DNA from 2 places in the Brevibacillus sp. FSL K6-2834 genome. Region 1 is predicted to be linked to the other one. Evidence: riboswitches for the same ligand, from Rfam matches in the RefSeq annotation. Region 1 holds a riboswitch; the other holds the start of a gene.
What was found. Region 1 has a riboswitch for thiamine pyrophosphate ahead of thiC (phosphomethylpyrimidine synthase ThiC). Riboswitches for the same ligand answer to the same signal wherever they lie in the genome.
Positions count from the first base shown of each region.

Region 2: another riboswitch for thiamine pyrophosphate. It lies ahead of thiS (sulfur carrier protein ThiS); the one in region 1 lies ahead of thiC (phosphomethylpyrimidine synthase ThiC).

Region 1 is NZ_CP151945.1:3,696,035-3,700,125, reverse strand. Features, by position in the region: gene NST96_RS18375 (SRPBCC domain-containing protein) at 86-538, shown strand; gene NST96_RS18370 (hypothetical protein) at 593-790, opposite strand; gene thiC (phosphomethylpyrimidine synthase ThiC) at 787-2,583, opposite strand; TPP riboswitch at 2,738-2,849, opposite strand; gene NST96_RS18360 (hypothetical protein) at 2,851-3,438, opposite strand; gene NST96_RS18355 (SufS family cysteine desulfurase) at 3,678-4,091, shown strand, end outside.
Region 2 is NZ_CP151945.1:2,932,257-2,936,347, reverse strand. Features, by position in the region: gene NST96_RS14515 (DHHA1 domain-containing protein) at 1-471, shown strand, start outside; gene NST96_RS14510 (kinase-associated lipoprotein B) at 551-937, shown strand; TPP riboswitch at 973-1,083, shown strand; gene thiS (sulfur carrier protein ThiS) at 1,308-1,511, shown strand; gene NST96_RS14500 (thiazole synthase) at 1,517-2,287, shown strand; gene NST96_RS14495 (acetylornithine deacetylase) at 2,288-3,556, shown strand; gene tenA (thiaminase II) at 3,563-4,091, shown strand, end outside.

The DNA of each region.
Region 1 (4,091 bases):
GAAAAAGCTCCGGGTATCAGATCTCTATGGGGCGGAAACCTTTTTGCCATACAAAACACTAACGATACGAGGGGGACTTTCAAAGATGAAACCAACCGACTTGCACTACGAATTTTACGTATTGGCAACCCCAGAGCAGGTGTGGGACACGCTCGTCTCGCCAGATGGGGTAAAAGCCATTTACGGGGGCTGTGTGATCGAGTCAACGTTCCGTGAAGGAGACCCGATCCGCTATATCGGCCCGGGCGCAGACGGAGATAAAACCATCCACGTCTACGGCGTCATTTTGCAGTGCGAGCAGGCCAAGACGCTCAGCTTTACCCACTTTGTCGGCGATTCCTACCACCCCGGCCAGGAACGGTACGAATCGCGCATCACTTATCGGCTCGAACCGGCCGGCGCGTCCACAAAGCTGACCCTGACCCATGACCGTTGGCATGAGAATGATCTGTCATACGATAACAGCGCGAAGGCATGGTGGATGATCCTCAGCAGCACGAAGACACTGATCGAAACAGGAAGGCCGCTGGCATTTTAAAAGTCGGTTTCGCCATCGGAAACAGTGCTGTAACCCAGCGCCGCAGTCGCTCCTTTAATAATAAAGACTTTCCGTCCACTGGCATTTTCGGCACATGCGGGAAAGCGGGGTCTCCAGAAAATCGTGATCACATGCTTTTTGGGCAGTCCCAAGCTGCGCGCGGAGTGCGGCTAAAGCCGACTCCAACCGCTTGATTTCAGCACGCAGCTGGCCGGGATCACGCAGTTTTCCTATATCGGCATCCCGCTTCATTTCCTGTCCGTCCCTTTGTACAGTTGTCCTCCCTGCTCGCGGAATTCCCTGGCTTTTTCCTGCAGCCCCTCGTCGATAGCCGCATGGACCGAAAGCTGGTTGTCTCGGGCGTAGGCGCGAATATCCTGGGTGATTTTCATGCTGCAAAATTTGGGGCCGCACATTGAGCAAAAATGGGCAGATTTTGCCCCTTCGGCAGGGAGAGTCTCGTCGTGATACTCGCGTGCCCGCTCAGGGTCAAGCGAGAGGTTGAACTGATCGTTCCAGCGGAATTCAAACCGCGCCTTGGAAAGCGCGTCGTCGCGAAGCTTGGCTCGCGGATGTCCTTTTGCCAGATCGGCGGCATGGGCGGCGATTTTGTAGGCGATCAGGCCGTTGCGCACGTCCTCCTTGTTTGGCAGGCCGAGATGTTCCTTCGGGGTGACGTAGCAGAGCATCGCGGTGCTAAACCAGCCGATCATCGCGGCGCCGATAGCGGACGTGATGTGATCGTAGCCGGGAGCGATATCGGTCGTGAGCGGGCCCAGCGTGTAGAATGGCGCTTCGTGGCAAAGCTCAAGCTGCTTATCCATATTCTCTTTGATCTGGTGCATCGGCACGTGTCCGGGACCTTCGATCATCACCTGCACATCATGCTTCCAGGCGATCTTGGTCAATTCCCCAAGCGTCTCCAATTCGGCGAACTGGGCTTCGTCGTTCGCATCGTCGATGGACCCCGGCCTCAGTCCGTCACCGAGCGAGACGGAAATGTCGTATGCCTTCAGGATTTCGCAAATCTCTTCAAAATGCGTGTACAGGAAGTTTTCCTGATGGTGGGCCAGGCACCAGGCCGCCATGATGGAGCCGCCGCGGGAGACGATTCCGGTCACCCGATTGGCGGTCAGCGGGATATAGCGCAGCAGCACCCCTGCGTGGATCGTAAAGTAATCCACTCCCTGCTCGGCCTGTTCGATCAACGTATCCCGGTAGATCTCCCAAGTCAGCTCCTCGGCTTTGCCATTTACTTTTTCCAGTGCCTGATAAATCGGGACAGTACCGATCGGCACGGGACTGTTGCGGATAATCCACTCCCGGGTCGTGTGAATGTGTTTTCCGGTGGAAAGGTCCATGATGGTGTCGGCTCCCCAGCGGGTGGCCCACATCATTTTTTCCACTTCTTCACCGATGGAGGAGGTGACCGCGGATGTGCCGATGTTTGCGTTTACCTTCACGTGAAAATGACGACCGATAATCATCGGCTCCAATTCCGGATGGTTGATGTTGGCCGGCAGGATCGCGCGGCCGCTGGCGATCTCGGCTCTGACGAATTCCGGCGAAACTCCTTCGCGGATGGCGACGAATTCCATTTCCGGCGTGATGATGCCGCGGCGGGCGTAGTGGAGCTGTGTGACGACGCTGCCTTTTTTGGCCCGAAGCGGCTTGCGGTCATTTCGGGGGAAAACAGGTACTGCTTCAAGCTGCTCGGCGCTTTTGAAGCCGTTATCGACAGGCTGCACCGGGCGTCCCGCGTAGGATTCCGTATCGTTTCTTTCCGCAATCCAGGGCTGCCGCAGGGAAGGCAGTCCTTTTTGAATGTCGGCAATGTAGTCGGTCGCCGTATACTCGCCGCTGGTGTCATAGACGCGAATGGGTGGGTTGGGAATTTCTCCGTACATGCCCTGGGATGGCGAAAGCTGGATTTCCCGCATCGGGACGCGAAGATCAGGCCTGCTGCCGACCTGGTACACTTTGCGGCTGCCAGGGAAAGGCTGTACAGCCGTCAGGTTGAGGGAAGATGCGTGTGGAATGGACATGAAAAAAACCTCCTTGTCATGGTTGCACGCGGCATGAACCCTGATGGAGGCGGAAGAAGACGCGTCTGCATGACAAAAACAAAACGCCGCAAAAAAACTTGCGACGCCAGACGCGAGAGCAGACAGGAAAGGGACGCAAGCATACGCAGTCCTCTCCGGTCTATATAAACATTCCTCCGCTGGCATTACCCAGTTCAGGTTCAACGGTCGACGACAGAGTAGCCGTCCTCTCAGCCTGGTCATCCCCAAGCTCCCGTGCATCATTGTTTAGAAATAGTTTGTTGTTTCCACCATAGCATAACTACTTTTTCCCAATTGTTCAAGAGGTTTTGTCGCAGCAGGAGGAAAGACATCGTGCAAAGCTTTGTCCAGCTTGTACCATTGGTCCATTCCCACCGAGGAGAGAATCGCGTCTCCATCCTCTTGCTTATAAGAGTCGAGATGAAACTTCGGCCCCATCGTAAACGGCTTGAGATAATGCTCTCCTTCCCGCGTTTCCACGTACATCATATACGCGTAGTCTGAAACCTTGTTGGCCGTTTCATATTCAAACTGCAAAATGAACAGCGAATCAGCCGTTCCCGTTAATTGCTCCACTTTTTCGCTGCCGGAGATCCAATCAACGACGGCAATCTGCTCGGTTTTATCCGAGTACAGGGAGAGAAGCTCCGGTTGCGCTTTGATGGAGTCTTCCCGGTAGTGATGTACCCATATGGCTTTCCCTTTTCCTGAATGAAAAAGCGATTCCAGCGCCGCTCCCGGGTGGGGCGCTTGTTGCTGTGAACACCCGCAGACGAGTGCAGATAGACAAAGGATGACGAAACGGAGCACGTGAGTTCTGGAATTCACTGCCATGATACTGCCTCCCTAACCCCGGAGTTAACCCCCGTTTTTGATGTGATGCCGCAGCGACATGCTTCCCAAAGTACGAACCCTCTCAATATAGTAAACGAAAAAGAAGAGGGAAACGTTTCAAGACAAATCCAACCATCTATAGGATAATCAAATGATTTTTATATAAATAATTGAATTGAACTATTGGTTTGCCGCGGCTATCCTTACGGGTAAATCCCGGAAAGGAAGTTGAGAGCGATATGAATCCGCATGAAGTGAAGAAATGCTTCCCGATTATGAATGTCCCGATCTACGGGAAGCGGCTTGTATATTTGGACAACGCAGCCACTGCCCAAAAACCGGTTCAGGTGATTGAGGCGCTGGAAGCATTTTATCGGATGGCAAACGCCAACGTTCACAGGGGAGTCCACTACCTGGGGGCAAAGGCGACAGACATGTACGAGGCGGCGAGAGAAAAGGTCCGCGCTTTCATCCGCGCAAGCGAAGCGGCCGAGATTGTTTTTACCCGGGGGACGACGAGCGCCTTGAATCTGATCGCCAGCGGATACGGCCGTTTGGTCCTTTGCGAAGGCGACGAGATCGTCATTTCATTGGCCGAGCATCACAGCAACCTGATCCCTTGGCAGCAGGCGGCAAAAGCGGCCGGGGCAACA
Region 2 (4,091 bases), 760 kb from region 1:
CAGGACCTCACCCGGATGATGACGACGAGCGAAGCGGAAATCGCCGATATGCTGCAGCGTCTGCTGGCTGAAAAAGAGGCCTTGAAGGATTCGCTTCAGCAAAAAGAAACAGAGCTATTGACATATGAAGCAGCCAGGTATTTGAAAGAAGCAGCCGAGCTGGGGAACGCCCGTGTCGTCCAGGCCTCTTTCACGGGCAGAAGCATGCAGGAATTGCAGCAGCTTGCCCGTACGCTCACCTCGCAGGATGAGCATGTCATCGCGCTTTTGGCGACAACAACGGACAAGCTGCAGCTCGTTTTTGCCCGGGGCGCACAGGTGGCGGCTCCGATGAACCAGCTGCTGAAGGAGACGCTGCCGTTGATCGATGGAAAGGGCGGCGGCAACCCGGCGATGGCCCAGGGCGGAGGGGCTCCGACGGTGGCTGCGGACGCCGTGCTGGATCATGCGCGCGGTTTGCTTGAGGTGTAAAACATGACCCGTGGCAGTCGCAGTCAGTCTGTCCAATCAGGCTGCGACCGCCCTTAGGGAAACGAAGGAGGAGAGTCAGATGAATGCATGGAATCCGGGAGATCTGGTCCGGGTCGGGTACAAGACGGGAGAATATCTGACAGAGGTTGTAGAAAATCACGGCGATAAATTGCTGGTCAAAATTATGGCTGTTACGAAATACCCGACGCAGGGCGATTTGCACAATCCGCTTGAGGTGGACGTTCCCTTGTTTCACCAAAGACCGGCTCTCTCCTACCTGGAAAAAATCATGGTTCCGGCTGCGAGCGTGATCCGGTTCAACGGGACTTTGCCCGACTACAAGGAATCGCTCAAAGCCGCTTTGGAGAGGGAAATGGAAAAGCTGCGCAAAACGTCAAAATGGGCGGAGCGCTGCCTGGTCGAACTGGAGATTCTGTACAAGGAAAGCTTTACAAACCCGAAATAGAGTGATACTGTAATAATCGAATTGAATAACCACGCGCAATACCAAACGGGGGTCGAGCAAAATCGGCTGAGATTGTAACGAATGCGTTACTGACCGTTGAACCTGACCTGGGTCATGCCAGCGGAGGAAGAGGTATCAGCTCATCAGCGTGAACGCCGATGCTGTTTCCAAATGGTTTGGAACGACATTTAGGCATATGCAGATAAGCACAACCACAACCATCCGAGGCGGATGGTTTTTTTACTGTCTGCCCCTGATGTACCGTATTCAAACGGCTTCTTCCGTCTGTTTTCTACATGGCACAGGCGAAAAGAAGCCGTTTTTTTCTGGGACCGGCCAGAACATGCTGCGCCGAAGAAGGAGGGGGAACATGCTGGTACAGTTGAATGGCAAGAATGTAGAGCTGGCTGCTGAAATTACGACTGTCCGTGAACTGCTGCAGTCCTACCAGCTGCAGGAGAAGATCGTGATCGTGGAGCGTAACGGAGAGATTGTGGATCGCACCCGTTATGAAGAGACACCGGTTGCGGATGGCGACCGGATTGAAATTGTACATTTTGTCGGTGGAGGATGAATAAGATGGACACTTTGAAAATCGGACCGTATGAATTTCGTTCGCGGCTGCTTCTGGGGACGGGAAAATTCCCTGATCTGGACATACAAGACAAAGCGGTGGCAGCATCAGAGGCAGAAATTCTGACTTTTGCCATTCGCCGCCTAAATCTGGAAAACCCGCATGAACCGAATTTTCTGGAGCAATTGGATCTGAAAAAGTTTACGCTGCTTCCGAATACGGCGGGTGCCTATACGGCTGAGGAGGCTGTGCGAATTGCCCGCCTGGCGAAAGCATCCGGCTTGTGCGACATGATCAAGGTGGAAGTCATCGGCGATCCGAAAACGCTGCTGCCAGACCCGATCGGCACGCTGGAAGCCTCCCGTATTTTGGTAGAGGAAGGCTTTATCGTGCTTACTTATACCAATGACGACCCGATTTTGGCCAAACATCTGCAGGAGGCCGGCGTTCACGCTGTCATGCCGGGAGCTTCTCCGATCGGATCAGGCCAGGGCATCATCAACGAAAACAATCTGCGGTTCATCATCGAAGACGCCAAAGTACCGGTCATTGTTGACGCCGGCATCGGTTCTCCCGCTGACTGTGCGAAGGCGATGGAGCTGGGAGCGGACGGTGTCCTGCTCAATACAGCGGTCGCGCTGGCGGACAATCCGGTGTTGATGGCGGAGGCGATGAAGCTGGGCGTGGAAGCGGGAAGGAAAGGCTTCCTTGCCGGACGGATCGCGAAAAAACGGTATGCATCGGCGAGCAGTCCGACTGAAGGGATGATCGAGTAGGTGGAGCACGTACTAGCAGCGATTGAGGAGCGTAGAGAGGAGCTGTTTTCGCTTCTCTCCGAGCTGATCGCCCAGCCGACGGTAAGCCCTCCCGCCCGAAACAGCGACAAGGCGCAGACGCTGGTGGCAGAGAAGCTGCAAGCGCTCGGCTTCGAGGTCGACCGCTGGACCGTTTTTCCAGGCGATGACAACGTCGTGGGGGTAAAGAAGGGAACGGACTTTAGAAACTACAAAAGCTTGATCATCAACGGCCATATCGACGTAGCTGAGGTCGGAGACGACAGCGGCTGGACGTATCCGCCTTTTGCCTTGACCAAAGGCGGGGACGGCAGATGGTACGGGCGCGGCGTCGCCGATATGAAAGGGGCGCTCGCTGCCAGCCTGTTTGCGATCCAGATGCTGCATGAGCACGGCATAGAGCTGAAGGGCGATCTCGCCTTTCAGTCCGTGATCGGTGAAGAAGCTGGGGAAGCCGGCACGCTTGCTGCGATTGAGCGCGGCTACTCGGCCGATTATGCGCTTGTCGTAGACACAAGCGATCTGCAGATGCAAGGCCAGGGCGGAGTGATCACTGGCTGGATTACGATTGAAAGCCCGGTTACGCTCCATGACGGGATGCGCAGCAGGATCATACACGCAGGCGGTAAAGTCCACGGGGCATCTGCGATTGAGAAAATGATGAAGGTGATTGCCTCGCTGCAGGATTTGGAACGGCACTGGGCCGTGATGAAATCATACCCCGGTTTTCCGCCAGGGATGAGCACGATCAATCCTGCGGTCATCGAAGGCGGACGCCATGCGGCTTTTCTCGCGGATCGCTGCGCCCTCTGGATTACCGTTCACTTTTATCCGGACGAGACGCATGAGGATATCATACGGGAAGTAGAGGACCATGTCCGCAGAGCCGCCGCCGCTGATCCGTGGCTGCGGGATCATCCGCCCGTTTTTCGCTGGGGAGGCCGCTCCATGATCGAGGAGCGGGGAGAGATCTTTCCGTCATTGGAGCTGGACAAGGAGCATCCGGCCCTGCTCAAGCTGCAGGCTGCATTTGAAAAGCAAACGGGACGCCCGGCGGTGGTAAACATGTCTCCTTCGGTCACGGATGCAGGATGGTTTGCCCACGCCGGCATACCAGCCGTCATCTTTGGCCCGGGTGAGCTGAGTCATGCTCATGCTGTGAATGAATCCGTTGATCCGAAGCAGTTGGTTGTCTTTGCACAAACAGTTGCCCGGTTCCTCGTGGACTGGTGCAACACGAAAAGGGAGTGAGTGGACTTGTCGACATTTACGCATCGTTTGCGGGAAAAGGTTGCTCCGATCTGGGAGCGGACCCATCGTCACCCGTTTGTCACCGGCTTGGGAGATGGAAGTCTGCCTGTGGAGTCCTTCCGTTTTTACATGAAGCAGGACTACGTCTATTTGATCGAATACGCCAAAATGTTTGCCATCGCCAGTACAAAAGCCCATGATCTGGCGACGAGCGCGCGGTTTGCTTCGCTGCAGGAAGCGACGCTCAATTTCGAAATGGCCTTGCATCGTCAGTATGCCGAACGCTTTGGCATCACGCGCGAGGAGCTGGAGCAGACCAAACCGTCGTTTGTGATGCTTGCCTACACGAGCTATATGCTGAAGGTAGCTCATCAGGGCTCGCTAGCCGAGCTGGTCAGCGCGGTACTGCCGTGCGCCTGGAGCTACTGGGAAATCGGCAAGCGGCTCGCCGAGGTAGAGGGAGCGCTTGAGCATGAATGGTACGGGGAGTGGGTGCGTACGTACAGCTCCGACGAGTTTGGACAGCTGGCGCAGT